2 regions of the Companilactobacillus alimentarius DSM 20249 genome follow, and region 2 is predicted to be linked to the other one. Evidence: a T-box and tRNA genes for the amino acid it is inferred to sense, from the RefSeq annotation. Region 2 holds a T-box; the other holds one or more tRNA genes.
What was found. A T-box is a leader RNA that pairs with one kind of tRNA and senses whether it is charged. The one in region 2 lies ahead of asnS (asparagine--tRNA ligase), so its partner is inferred to be a tRNA-Asn.
Positions count from the first base shown of each region.

Region 1: it has a tRNA-Asn gene. The T-box ahead of asnS (asparagine--tRNA ligase) is inferred to sense a tRNA for this amino acid. The anticodon was not compared.

Region 1 is NZ_CP018867.1:1,262,545-1,269,926, forward strand. It holds gene LA20249_RS06055 (FAD:protein FMN transferase) at 1-466, opposite strand, end outside; gene LA20249_RS06060 (FAD-binding protein) at 567-2,387, shown strand; gene LA20249_RS06065 (hypothetical protein) at 2,681-3,271, shown strand; gene LA20249_RS06070 (DUF6978 family protein) at 3,307-3,786, shown strand; gene LA20249_RS06075 (DUF1828 domain-containing protein) at 3,808-4,611, shown strand; tRNA gene LA20249_RS06080 (tRNA-Thr) at 4,754-4,826, opposite strand; tRNA gene LA20249_RS06085 (tRNA-Asn) at 4,916-4,988, opposite strand; gene serS (serine--tRNA ligase) at 5,053-6,342, opposite strand; gene LA20249_RS06095 (amino acid permease) at 6,626-7,382, opposite strand, start outside.
Region 2 is NZ_CP018867.1:235,632-243,013, forward strand. It holds gene LA20249_RS01220 (MalY/PatB family protein) at 1-580, shown strand, start outside; gene LA20249_RS01225 (hypothetical protein) at 649-1,323, opposite strand; gene LA20249_RS01230 (alpha/beta hydrolase) at 1,407-2,123, opposite strand; T-box leader at 2,206-2,439, shown strand; gene asnS (asparagine--tRNA ligase) at 2,497-3,888, shown strand; gene LA20249_RS01240 (MerR family transcriptional regulator) at 4,096-4,605, shown strand; gene LA20249_RS01245 (VOC family protein) at 4,847-5,212, shown strand; gene LA20249_RS01250 (zinc-binding dehydrogenase) at 5,231-6,184, shown strand; gene LA20249_RS01255 (Lrp/AsnC family transcriptional regulator) at 6,234-6,647, opposite strand; gene LA20249_RS01260 (ATP-binding cassette domain-containing protein) at 6,912-7,382, shown strand, end outside.

The sequences.
Region 1 (7,382 bases), 1.0 Mb from region 2:
TTCTATCGGCAATATATCCCTTAGCGATTCCACCCAAGTCAATTTCCATGCCAGGATCATCCAAAAAGACAGTTTGTTTAGCATCATCCAGCTTAATCCGCTCTGGATCAATAATCTTCAGACGCTTCTTTATATCGACATCGTCAGGTTTATTGGCGCCCTCAAATCCAATTTTCCACAATTTGACTAGAGGTCCAATTGCAACGTTGAATCCTAAATGCTTACGACTGACCAGAACTGCCCGCTTAATCAATTCATAAGTATCATTTGGAACCGATACTGGAGTTTTTCCAGCTTGATGATTAATTGACATCACTTCTGATTGAGTACGATTAACTGTTAATTTATCTTCAAATTCTTTAATCAAATCATAGGCAGCACTTAATTCCTTTTCACCAGCTGGTTCAGACACTGAAAGATTAATCACAGTCCCCAAGGCATAATATTTTTTATTAATCAATCCCATTTGACTTCCTCGTTCCTCTTCACAAATTAATAAAATATTCACAAGATTTCAATTTAGAGTTATATTAACCATAACATCTAGAGGAATTGGAGTGAATGAAATGTTTAAGGATTCGAAATTAAATTGGAATGCAACATATGATGTCATTGTTCTAGGTTTCGGTGGAGCTGATGCTTCTGCTGCCAGATTTGCAGCCGATAACGGTGCCAAAGTTTTAATCACTGATTCAGCTCCTGAAGGTCATGAAGGTGGCAATACCCGTTATGCTGGACAAGTTATTTCTTCAGGCGATAACTTAGATGACTTGCGCAAATATTATCAAGATTTGGCGTATCCATTATCCTATGACAAAGATTTGATGGAAACATTCATTATTGGACTTTACAATATTCCTAATTATTTGAAAGATTATTTAGGAGTCAAGCCATTCATCATGGGTAAACATCCTGAATCACCCGTTTCAAAAGCCTTGCACTTTATGGCTCACGAATATCCGGAATTCCGTGGTCAAGCTACTCACGAATTAGTTGCTGTTCACGAAGGCGTAGCTGACTCCGCACTTTGGAAGAACCTTCGTCAACAAGTTCTCAAGCGCAGCGATAAAATTGACGTCTTATATCAGACACCTGCAACTCATTTGATTCAAGATCCCGCTACTGAAGCAATCGTCGGCGTTCAAATCAAACGCAACGATCAATTGTTAAACGTTCATGCCAAAAATGGGGTCGTTATGGCAACTGGTGGTTTTGAAAATAATCCTAAAATGGTTGAAAATTATCTAGGCGAAACAAGTCTAAATCCCATCGGTTCCCTCTACAACAAAGGTATCGGCGTCAAAATGGCCAGTGAAGTCGGTGCTCAACTTTACAACATGAATAACTACGAATCATACGGAATCTTTCACGGTTTAACCCCCAAACCAGCTAAGGGACAACGTTCACAATTTCTACCCTTCGACTGGCCCGCTTTCCATCAAGGCAGTTTGATCGTAGTTGGCGATGACGGAACACGTTACTTCGATGAAAACGAGATCCACCGCCACGGTCACATCAAAGATCACGGCAATTGGAGAATCCCACACGCACAACGCCATCCTTATGTAGTCTTTGACCAAAAGAAGTATGACGAATTAATTAATGACAAGAATGCCCCTTATCCAGAATTTATGAAAGCCGTCGTGAAAGCTGATGATTTACCAAGTTTAGCTGAAATTATGAACGTCGACGCCGATAAATTAGTTAAGACCATCAAAGATTTCAACTACTTTGCCAATCAACATCGTGATTACGCTTTTAACCGTGACGAGAAAACTTTGACAGCCTTTGACGATGGTCCCTATTACGCCTTAGCAATGGTACAAGGATTGTTGAATACACAAGGTGGTCCAGTGCATAATTCTAAAGCAGAAGTTGTTGATAATGATGATCAAGTAATTCCTCATCTTTACGCCGCTGGTGAATTAGGCAGTCTGATGGGACGTCAATATAACGGTGGTAGTAATTTAGCCGAAAATCTAATTTTCGGTAAGATTGCTGGTGAAAATGCCGCCAGTGTCAAAACAGAGACCACTCAACCAGAAGTCGATGTCCAAACATCAGCAAGTATTCATGAATCTGGTTTAGGTTCAGATGTTTCCGAAGAACATTTTGAAACCCAAGCCAATCAATATATCGGTAAGTCAAGTGCCGGCATGGGTAATGAAATCGTCGTTCGAGTAACCGTTGATGACGATAAAAATATTCAAGACGTTGAAGTTTTGAAACAAAGCGAATCAGAAGATTACGGTTTGAAAGCTGTGAAAGAATTACCTAAAGAAATCGTCAAGAAAAATTCCGTTGATGTCGATACGATTTCAGGTGCCTCCGCTTCCAGTCGTGCTATCAAAGAAGCTGTGCAAAACGCTTTGAAACAAATTGATTAATTGATTTATTGTATAAAACTTAACTTAAAACGGTAAGTATTATTTTTCATTAAAGTGTTCATTCAGTGTGAACACTTTTTTTCTGTATAAAATTTGGATAACGTAAAGAAACAACAAAATCACTCTATTTTATCTTCATAATTTTTTAGTGATTAAATTATTATGGATTACATTTTGTGATACATTAAAATTAAATATGATTATTCGTGGGGTCTTTTTATACTACAATACGTAATATTATTAATATTAAAGCTTTGGAGAAATTTATATGTTTAAAATACGGGGGGATCAAGATGAAAAAAATAATTACTTCAGCAATTCTAATAGCTACTACACTTTCTTTAGCAGCATGCTCAACAAATAAATCAGCAAGCTCTTCTACTAATAAAAGGGACAAGACTACCTCAATAGTCAAAAAGAAAAAAAAGAAGACTCCTTCAACTAAGAAGAAATCTCCTAAAAAATCTAATCAAAAGAATGCTAATAAAACTAGTCAACAGGTAACTAATCAAAATAATCCTCAACAGAATAATACCAATCAACAAGCCCAAAATCAGGTATCTGACCAATCTCAACAGACCTCAAATACCAACATTAGTCAACAACCTCAGCAACAGCCCATTCAAGACAACCAAGATACTCAGCAACAAGCAAGTAATGGCATTTCTTATGATGAGAATACTTTAACTGGATTCGTTAATAAATATGGTGAATCCCCTGCTGCTTATAAAGTGGAGCATAATGGAATGAGTCAACTACAAGCGTTGGAGAGCACACCAGATAGTATGAAAACTTTTGGTGAAAAGCAAACACAACAAGGTATGGAAAACGGATCATTGAATCCTGATGGTAATCCATCAAATCAATACAGTTATCATAAATAATATTTTATCACGTATAAATACTTTAAGGGGAAATTATGGAATCTTTAGACTTAACAGACGCTGACGCCCATAAACTCATATCTATATTGAAGAAAACAGTTTCCAAAAACAAATATGTACTTACCGAGGGATCAAAGGGTAGGATAAAGATAACGGGCAAGTTAGATGGTATCGAACATCAGTTTGTATTATATTATATGTATGCAATTGATAATATCCATTTGAATTTTGCAGATTCTTCTACTGGATACACATTGGTTAGGATAAACTTAGATAGTAGCTTCCATAACAATTCTGATGGGAAAGTCCGCGGTCACCGTGTGGAGCTTTTCTCCGAGACAGAGTTCAAAGCAAAACATGATACATTCACGCATTATAAAGCCTATCCTCTACCACATAATAGTTTTAAGGATTGTGATGATTTTTTTACTACATTACAACAAATATTTGACTATACTAATGTTAAGAATCATAAAAGTATATCATTCATAGAAAATAATATTCTATCAATTTAATTCATGAAAGGAGGTATTAAGATGTCAGACGTGATTGATTCTGTAGAAATTGCCAATGAATGGCTAGAAAAACTTAATAACCAATCAAATTTTATTCCACTGGATGGAAATAAAATTAGATTTAATACCCCTTTTGTGGATCCGTTTGGTGATCAAATTTCTTTATTAATTACATCAAATCATAATTCAACATACACTGTTTCTGATCAAGGCTATACTATTTGGAATATCGAATCTAGAGGCACAAATCTAACAAAAAATAATTCCGTTAGATTTAAACTGCTTCAAAGCATTCTATACACCAATAAAGCATCCCTAAGCAATAATTTTGATATTTATAAAACCACTGCTTCTCGACAGGAAGTGGCTCAAATAATAAATGACATATTGGATAGTGTAATTAAGATTTCAGATTTAGCGTTTGGATCTAGAAGTAATGCCAGAGGAATGTTTAAAGATGATGTGTTAGATTATATCACTGAAAATAAAAAAAGATTTAGTTTTGATATTGGATTTTCCGTAAAAGGTAAATCTAATTTAGTATACGATTTGGATTTTGTATTCCACCAAAAAATTAAAGATACTCAATGGACAAAATTATATACATCACTGAATAAAAATGTATCAGAAATGGTAATGGGAATTTGGTTAGATACCGAATTATATAGGAAAAACAATCCGGGTAATGATATTTCTTTCAATGTTCTAGTTAAAGAAATGGATTTAAAATCTACTCAATTTAAAGACAATTTAATTCAACATAATATAAATGTGATTTCTTTTGATGATAAAGAAGATTTTGAGAAGAACTTTGCTATTTCTTAAATTTGAAGTAGTCTCTTCTGATCAGGAAAATTTAAAATTCTAACTCAGATTTTCATAAAACAAAAATAGAGCCCCCAAATGCTGACTTAACAACATTTCAGGACTCTATTATTTTTACTAAAATTCTCTAATGCACTTATTATGCCGTGTGCAGGAGTCGAACCTGTGACCGCCGGTTTACGATACCGATGCTCTACCAACTGAGCTAACACGGCAAAAAAGAAATCCTATAAAAAAATACACCTAATTCTATGAACTAGATGTAATTTATTGAAGACACCTAGGATTTCCTAAGTATTTATAACTCCGGATGTCAGACTCGAACTGACGACACCCTGATTAACAGTCAGATGCTCTACCAACTGAGCTAATCCGGAATAATTCAATAGCTCTTTAACAGAACTATTAAATTTTATCAATCTATACGGATTGAGTCAATACTTATTTAGCATTTTCTTTAGTAATTTTTGTTACTCCACCCATGTATGGTACTAAAACATCGGGAATCGTTACAGAACCATCTTCATTTTGATAATTTTCAAGAATAGCAGCAACAGTACGACCAGCAGCAAGTCCTGAACCATTCAAAGTATGAGCTAATTTTGTCTTGCCATTAGCGTCACGATAACGGATATGAGCACGACGAGCTTGGAAATCAAGACAGTTAGAACAACTTGAAACTTCACGATACTTGTCTTGAGCAGGCATCCATACTTCAAGATCATAAGTCTTAGCGGAACTGAAACTAGCATCCCCACTTGATAATACGATTACGTGATATGGAAGGCCCAATTGTTTCAAAATGTTTTCAGCATTAGCTGTCAACTTTTCCAATTCGTTGTATGATTCCTCTGGTTTAGCAATCTTTACCATTTCAACTTTGTTGAATTGATGCATTCTAATCAAACCACGAGTATCACGTCCAGCAGAACCTGCTTCAGAACGGAAACATGGTGTTAGAGCCGTTACATACTTAGGCAAATCCTTTTCGTCCAAAATCTTACCAGCAAAGTAGTTTGTCAAGGGAACTTCAGCAGTTGGAATCAATGTCAAAGGATTTTCATCGACTGTAACGGTATAAACATCCTTAGTAAACTTAGGAAATTGGCTTGTACCAAACATAGCTTCATTGTTAACCAAGTATGGAGGAATTACTTCGGTATAACCTTCCTTTTGATGTTGATCTAACATGAAATTATAAACCGCACGTTCCAAACGAGCACCCATGCCGATATAGTAAACAAAACGACTACCAGCCACTTTTGTAGCTTGCTCAAAATCTAGGATACCCAATTCTTCCCCAATATCCCAGTGATGACGAGGTTTGAAACCTTCCTTAGGAATAGCTCCGACTTTTCTGATTTCCTTATTAGTACTTTCATCAGGACCAACGGGAACAGAATCGTCAGGAATATTAGGTAAACGAACCAAGATATAATTCATCTTGCCTTGGGTCTCTTCAAGTTCAGCGTCTAACTCTTTAATATCAGCTCCGACTTGTTTCATAGCAGCGATTTCGTCACTAGCATCTTCTTTGTTGCGTTTCTTAGTAGCGATACCTTGAGAAACAGTATTTCTCTTTTCCTTCAAAGTTTCACTCTTAACTAATAGCTCACGACGTTTAGTGTCATAGCCAATTAATTCATCAATTTCTTCACTCGTAACACCACGTGAGGCTAACTTGTTCTTGATCCAATCAGGATCTTTTCTGATTAGCTTGATATCTAACATATGCTTTCTCCCTTTTTTTACTAAGAATACAAAAAAGCCGACTCATCCCAATGAAGGGACGAATCGACTATTCGCGGTACCACCCAGTTTCAGCGTACACAAAGTACACTACACTTTCAGACTTTATCGGATCAACCCGAACGGCATTACCCGTTGCCAGAATGCTGGAATAAAGACCTTAACGATTTTCACCAACCATCGTTTCTCTGAAAGGTTTTTGAGTAGGCACTCTCTTAGCGTTATATACAATTCTTATAATAATTTAAACTGACCCAAATATCAACTAATAGTGGTTATGTTTTTGTTCATGTTTGACATCAATATCTTCCAATTTCAGGAATTTAGTTTTATAACGAATCTTATAATACAGCCAACAAACAAATAATATAATCAAACCACTATAGCTAATCAAAAGTCTTCCGATATTAAAATTGACCATTGAGCGGACATCTTGACCTAGGATAATGATAATACCCAAAACAATTGCCAAAATTGGTCCAAATGGGAACCACTTAGCTTTGTAACGTAAATCATCTAAATCGTAACCCTTGTATAAGTATGCTTTTCTAAATCTGTAGTGTGAGAAAGCAATTCCTAACCAAGCAATAAAACCAGTCAATCCACTAGCAGCAACTAATAACTCATAAAATGAATCACCGTACAAACTAGTGAACAAAGCAATTGCCCCCACTAGAGCCGTTAATAGTAGTGAAAATACTGGAACGCCACGACCATTAGTTTTTGCAAAAGCCTTAGGTGCCATTCCCTGCTTACTCATCGACCAAAGCATTCGACTGGCCGCATAAAGACCAGAATTAGCCGCAGAAATAACTGATGTTAAAATTACCGCATTCATAACGCCAGCAGCCAGTGGAATTCCCACCTTTTTAAAGACGATCGTAAAGGGACTGATAGCAATGTCACCCGCGCCAGATCCCAATAAATTAGGGCTAGTGTAAGGAATCAATGCCCCAATTACCGCAATAGATAAGATATAGAATAACAGAATTCTCCAGAAAACTTGTTTGATAGCCTTGGGA
Region 2 (7,382 bases):
TGATGAGATCCACGGTGACATTACTTTTAACAAGGATGGATATAATCCGGTCTTTGGACTAGAAGATAAGTATTTGAAAAATGTCGTTGTGGCTGTATCGCCAAGTAAAACATTTAACGTTGCTGCCTTTCATGCTTCAACAGTAATTGTCCCTGACAGCAATCTAAGAGCTCAAGTGAGCCGCGGTTTAAATAGTGAAGAACTAGCCGAACCTAACTTAGTAGCTGTTCCTGGAACAATTGCCGCTTATACAAAGGGACATGAATGGTTACAACAATTGAAGCAAAAGGTTTTGGCTAATCGTAAATTAGTACTAGACTTTCTAGCGGAAAATATTCCTGATATCAAATGGGTTGAGGGTGAAGCTACATATTTACTTTGGTTCGATGTTTCTCAAATCACTGAAGATGTCGATGAGTTGACCGATTTCATTCGTCAAGATACTGGCTTGATTGTTACCCCTGGAGATGTTTACGGTGGGGACGGTCAGCACTTCATTCGAATGAACATTGCTAGTCCAACTGAAATGATTCAGGATGGTTTGGATCGTCTAAAAAAGGCTATAAATGATTATAAATAGGATAGAACGAATAAAGGACCCTGATAAAATGTCAAATACATTTCATCAGGGTCCTTTTGTAAGTTAAATTAATTTGCTTGTTTGGGTTTATAGGAATTGGACAGCAATAAAGTATATGAATTAAAGCCGAAGAAAGCAATAATTACTACTAATCCTGTCATAAGAAAACCTAAGAACATAAAACCGATTCCTAATACTAAACCAATCAAGGCAAAAAGCGACATCAATATTTTAGAAAGATTGACTAAACTCTGTTCGTTTTTGAAAGTATGATGATAGAGTTTATCGAATTGTTTAATTTTCTCATTGACGATTTCGGGCTGATGTAATTCCAGAACAATTCCATAAGGTTCAAAACCATTAGAGATCTTATCCTCAAACGAACCGGAAACGACTTCTTTATATTGACCACCGGTGATTCTAATTGTCGGATAAGCACCGTGATTTATCATTTTTTCCAATTCGGAATTGAGAGGATAGGTCCCAATAATAGTGGCTTTTGAGTCCGGTATTTTAGCTAAAACTTCAATGTTTTTTGAAGTCAGATGTAAACTAATATTAGCTAAGTCCAGATTAGTGATTTGTTGAATCTTAAAGATAAACTTGTTTCTTAAGATCTGTTTATCATTCTTTCCCTCAAAGACATCGTTTGGATTGATTGTTTTTACATATTTAATATATTTCGTTATGAAATGGTTAGCATTTTTAGTTAAATTTAAATTTTTACTCAATAAATTAGTCATGTTTCCCCCAAAAATTGTAACGACTAAAGTTAGTATAACAAAAATGTATGCGCTTTTGTTGAGAAATATGAAAGCGCTTTAATTTATTTAATAATTTTTTGATTTAACCAATTTATTAAAAGTTGACTTATAATATTTTGCTGTTTTTGATTACTGATTGAAGCTTGTCTATCACCCTTTTGTGTGCCATAACTACCAAAGCCGGCGTGATTTCCACCTGAGATACTTGTGTAGATTGTTTTATCAGGAAGGAACTTCTTGGCTTTTTGATAGTTTTTGTGCTGTAAAACGCCATCTTGGGTAGCTGTGATTGATAAAACGGGGACGGAGGTTTTCTGTAGGTTACCTTTTTTCTCAGGATAACTGGCTAAGAAGAAAACGCCTTTGAGATTTTTTTGATGATTATGAGCATATCGACTAGCCATGGTTCCACCTAAAGAGTGACCACCGATAACGTAGCCGGATTTCTTAGTTATTTTATCTGCAGCATTAGTTTTTAGAACAGCTAAATCTAGGGGAAATCTGACGATATAAACGTTGAATCCTGCTTCTGAGACTTTTTTAGCCCAAATACTGTAACTCTTGGGCTCGACTAGGGCTCCAGGGTAAAAAATGATACTAGGATTTTGGCTGTTGCCGGAAAATTTTGTGATTCCATTAGTAGTTGTGGCTACCTTACTAGCATTGACGGCTGAGGCAGTGGGCTGATACTCTTTATTTTTAACGACAGCGATTGAAGCAATCAGTAAAATAAGGATAGTTGCGACAATGCCTAGTAACCATTTATAAATCTTTTTCAAAATGAATTCCCTCCTTTATCTATTAATTATATTCTACTTTACAAAGCGACTTAAAATATGCTACATTTAAGAAAATTAATATGTCAAAATATTAAAAAGAAGGAGTACTGTATACTTTATCCACAGGGAGTTAAGAGTAGTGAGAACTTAACGTGTCGGTATATAGGAAAAACATCTTTGGTTTTCTAGCTGAAATTTTTAAGAGTAGGCTCAGACGTAACCCAGTACGTTATAACTGGAGAGTATATAATGTACTTTTGAGGTGTTTTTTACAAAAAACTTGGGTGGTACCGCGGAAAGATCTTTCGTCCCTTTTAATGGGGATGAAGGATCTTTTTTTGTATGCAGGATTCTAAAATTAAAGGAGAAGGTTATGCAAAACGTTTTAGTTAAAGATCTATATAAAAAAGAATTTGCTGACGGTGACAAGATCACTGTTTCTGGTTGGATTCGGACAATCAGAGGTTCAAAGAGAGTCGGTTTTATCGAATTAAACGACGGTTCATTTTTCAAGAATGTTCAAGTAGTTATTACTAGTGACATGGAAAATTATGCTGAAGTAGTCAAATATCCTATCAGCACAACTATTAAAGTTGTCGGTGAATTAGCTTTGACACCTAAAGCACAACAACCATTCGAGATTCACGCAACCGAAGTCATTGAGGAAGGTAGCTCCGACGCAGATTATCCATTGCAAAAGAAAGCTCACTCATATGAATTCATGAGAACAGTAGCTCATCTTCGTCCTAGAACTAACACATTCTATTCAGTATTCAGAATTCGTTCACTAGCAGCTTTTGCTATCCACGAATATCTTCAACACAATGACTTTGTTTACATCCACACACCAATCATCACTAGTTCCGATGCCGAAGGTGCTGGGGAAATGTTCCAAGTAACAACTCTTGATATGAACAATGTTCCTAAGACAGACGATGGCAAAGTTGACTACAGTGAAGATTTCTTTAGAAAAGAAACTAACCTAACAGTTAGTGGTCAACTAGAAGTTGAACCATTTGCTCTAGCCTTCAGAAATGTTTATACCTTTGGACCAACTTTTAGAGCTGAAAACTCCCATACAGGACGTCACGCTTCAGAATTTTGGATGATTGAACCAGAAATGGCCTTCGCCGATTTGAAAGATGAAATGGACTGTTCAGAAGAATTATTGAAGTATGTAATCAACTACGTGATGGATCATGCTAAAGAAGAATTAGACTTCTTGAATGAAAATGTTGATAACACATTGATTGATCGCCTAAAGGCTACTGCCAATGAACAATTTGCTCATGTTACATATACAGACGCTATTGATATCTTGGAAAAGGCCACTGATGTTGAATTTGAAGTTAAACCATATTGGGGCTTAGACTTAGATTCTGAACATGAACGTTACCTATCAGAGAAAGTCTATAAGAAGCCTGTTTTCATTACTGACTATCCTAAAGACTTCAAGGCATTCTACATGCGCGCAAATGACGATGGTAAGACCGTTGCTGCAGCTGACTTATTGGTTCCAGAAATTGGTGAGTTGATCGGTGGGTCACAACGTGAGGAACGTTTGGACAAACTAGAAAAGAGAATGGCCGAACTTGATATGAACGAAGAAGACTACAAGTGGTACTTAGAATTACGTAAGTACGGTGGTACAGTTCACTCAGGATTTGGTATTGGATTTGAAAGATTAGTAATGTATATCACAGGTATGGAAAATATCAGAGATGTCATCGCTTATCCAAGAACACCTGGTAACGCTGAATTTTAAGAGATAGAAAAAAGGAACTCAGAAATTAATTTTTCTGGGTTCTTTTTTACTTGCTTAATAATAAAATCTTTCATTCCTAACTTTATTGTGGTTGATCTGCTGGCAAGGAAATTTTACGTAAGCCTTTAATTAAATAGTTATTTATTAAATACGTGTGTTACAATACTGCCTAAACTATGGTTTAAGTCAAGAAAGGGTTGAAATATTTTGCGATATTTAATTGGCGATGTTGCTAAGAAGTTGAATTTACCAACGTCTACTTTAAGATTTTATGATAAAAATGGATTATTGCCATTCGTTGATCGTGATCAAGCTGGTCGACGTTCATTTAAAGATAATGATCTTAATTTTTTAGAAGTAATTAATTGTATGAAAAAATGTGGAATGACTATTAAAGAGATTCGTCATTTTATTAATCTTTGTATGAAAGGAGATATTACTCTTCAAGAAAGATATGATCTACTTAATAGCGAAGAAGAATCAGTAAAGAGTCAAATTGAGAATTTACAAAATCAATTAGATTTTTTACATTATAAAATGTGGTATTTTAAAACCTCATTGCAAGCTGGTACTGAAGAGATTCACATGGTCGATACAGATGAAGGTGAAAGGGTAAATCCTGATATTCATGAACAATATCAAGAGGCTCTATCAAAGTGTCAAGATATTAAGGAATTAATTGAATATCAAGAACAGTATCAATCAGAATATAAATAAATAGATATTAAATCTTAACTAATTCACTACCTAAGATACAAAAAATGGGTAGTGATTTTTTTATGCAATCTTACAAGTTAAAGGTCATTATGCTTTTGTGTCTATTAGTGTTTGGTTAAATTTTACAATTTGTAGCTTTAAAAAATAAAATATTTAGTCAGAATACTTTATTTTATGTATTCGGTTATTAAACCTTTTGTCTTAAACTATTTTAGGCAGTTAAGAAAGAAGGAATTTCAATATGAACAACAATAATGTAAATTGGTTTGAAATTGGAACAGATCATCCTCAAGAAACGATGGACTTTTATGGAAAAATGTTTGGCTGGAAATTCCAAGAATATACAGATATGGAAAATGAATACTATAATATTATTGAACCAGGTAATGAATATCCAACCGGTGGTATTTTGGGTACAGCCGGTAAAATTGCTGAATACTCGACATTCTATACCTTGGTAAGTGATGTTGAAACGGCCATTAAGGCAGCCAAGGATAATGGAGCAAGGGTTATTTGGGGTCCAGTTACTGATAAGACAGGTTTAACATTTGCTAGATTGAATGATAATACTGGGCATCAATTTGGAGTATTTTCAGCAGGCAAATAGAAAGGTGGTATTAATTTTATGAAAGCAGTTGTCGTTTCTAAAGCTGGTGGTCCTGAGGTATTGGAATATAAAGAAGTTCCAACGCCAGAGGTAAAAGCTGGTTGGTCATTGGTAAAAATTAAAGGATTTGGAATTATTCACTCAGAAATTTTCACACGTCAAGGTAAGTCCCCGTCTGTGAAATTTCCAAGGATTTTGGGTATTGAATGTGTCGGTGTTATTGAACAAACTAGCGATCCAAAACGTCTTCCAGTTGGTCAAAAGATTATCGCCATGAACGGTGAAATGGGACGAGATTTTGATGGAAGTTATGCAGAATATGCACTATTACCAAACAAAATAATTCATCCAGTAACAACTAATATACCTTGGGAAGACTTAGCGGCCATTCCAGAAACCTTTCATACTGCTTATCGAGCATTATTGCAGCTTCAAATCGATAAGGCCAATTCATTATTGATCCGTGGAGGAACTAGTGGTGTTGGAATAGCAGGCTTGAAGTTAGCTAAGGCAATGAACCCTGATATTAAAGTTTTTGGTACTTCAAGAAAAGAAGCTGCTAAAGAAGAGGTTCTTCAATTGGGTTATGATGGTTTTGTGTTGGATGACCATCAGAAGTTACAGATGAGTAAACAAGTGGATAGAATTTTTGATTTGGTTGGGGCTGCCACAGCTATAGACTCAATGAACAATTTGAAGCCGTTTGGTATTGCAAGTATCACTGGTGATATGGGTGGAATTTGGGATATTGAACATTTTGATCCAGTCACGAATATTCCAAATGATCGTTATATGACATCATTTGCTAGTTATGTAATTGACGAAGAACAATTAAATGATCTTTTGAAGTTGATTTCTGATAAAAAAATAGATGTTCATCCAGTTAAAGTATTTTCTTTAAAGCAATTACCAGAAGCACATGAATTTTTAGAAAATCAAACTAAACCAGGAAAAGTAGTTGTTTTGCCATAAAAAAAATTCACAATCGTTATTAATTAGTCTAACGGCTGTGAAGTCTTATTTAAATCAGTTCGGAAATAACATCCAAAACTTTGTAATTGGCGTATTTATTTAATTTTTCTAAAAAATCATTTAATTCAGAACTGGAATGGAAAGCTCCATGAATCATATAATTCATTTCACCTGATATTTTGTAGTGATGACGAATGAAGTTTCTTTGAGAATGGATAAATTGTAGATATTTCTCGTGGCTATAATATTCCATTTGGGTTTCGATAAAAACTTGGTGGGTGTAGCCCATTTTATCTAAATTGACTTCAATTGTGTAACATTTGATAACACCTTCAGCTTCTAATTGCTCAATCCGAGTATTAACAGCAGGAGGAGTCATATTAACGATTTTTGCTAGTTCAGTTTTAGTGATACGACAGTTACGGTTTAATTCTTTGAGTATTTTTTGATCAATATTGTCCATGTTGTTTCTCCCATTAATATAACTATACTATATGATAAGTTTTTTATAAAAATGAAATGTTTGATTATATCAATTGTTACAGGGTAAACGTTCATCCTACAAAGGTTTTCTCTTTAAATCAAATTCTTGACTGTAACGTTCATGTATAGTTTATGCTTTATAAATTGATGGGTTACAAATATCAAAGTATAACTGTGCTAATTTTTTGTTTAAAAGTCGGAATATATTTATTATTAAGGTAAGTTAAAAGAGAGGGGAAACAAATTGATAACTTATAAGGGTGTCGGAATGAAATATGGTCAAAATACCATTTTGAATGATATCAATTTGACCATCAATGATGGAGAATTATTTGTACTAGTTGGGCCTAGTGGTAGTGGTAAGACGACGCTTTTGAGAATGTTAAATCAATTAACGATTCCTACTAGTGGGGATGTTTACTTCTCTGGCAAAAGAATCAAGGATTACGATGTTCAACAATTGCGACTAGATACGGGTTATGTTTTACAAGATAGTAGTCTGTTTCCTAATCTAAGCGTTGAAGATAATATTGCTATTCAATTAGAACAAAAAGGTGTTACAAGAGCTAAACGGCGCAAACGGGCTGCTGAATTATTAAAATCAGTTGACCTTGATCCGGTTAAGTACGCTAAGAGAATGCCGGATGAATTATCTGGTGGTCAACAACAGCGTGTGGCAATTATTCGAGCCTTAGCGACCGAACCGAGTTTGGTT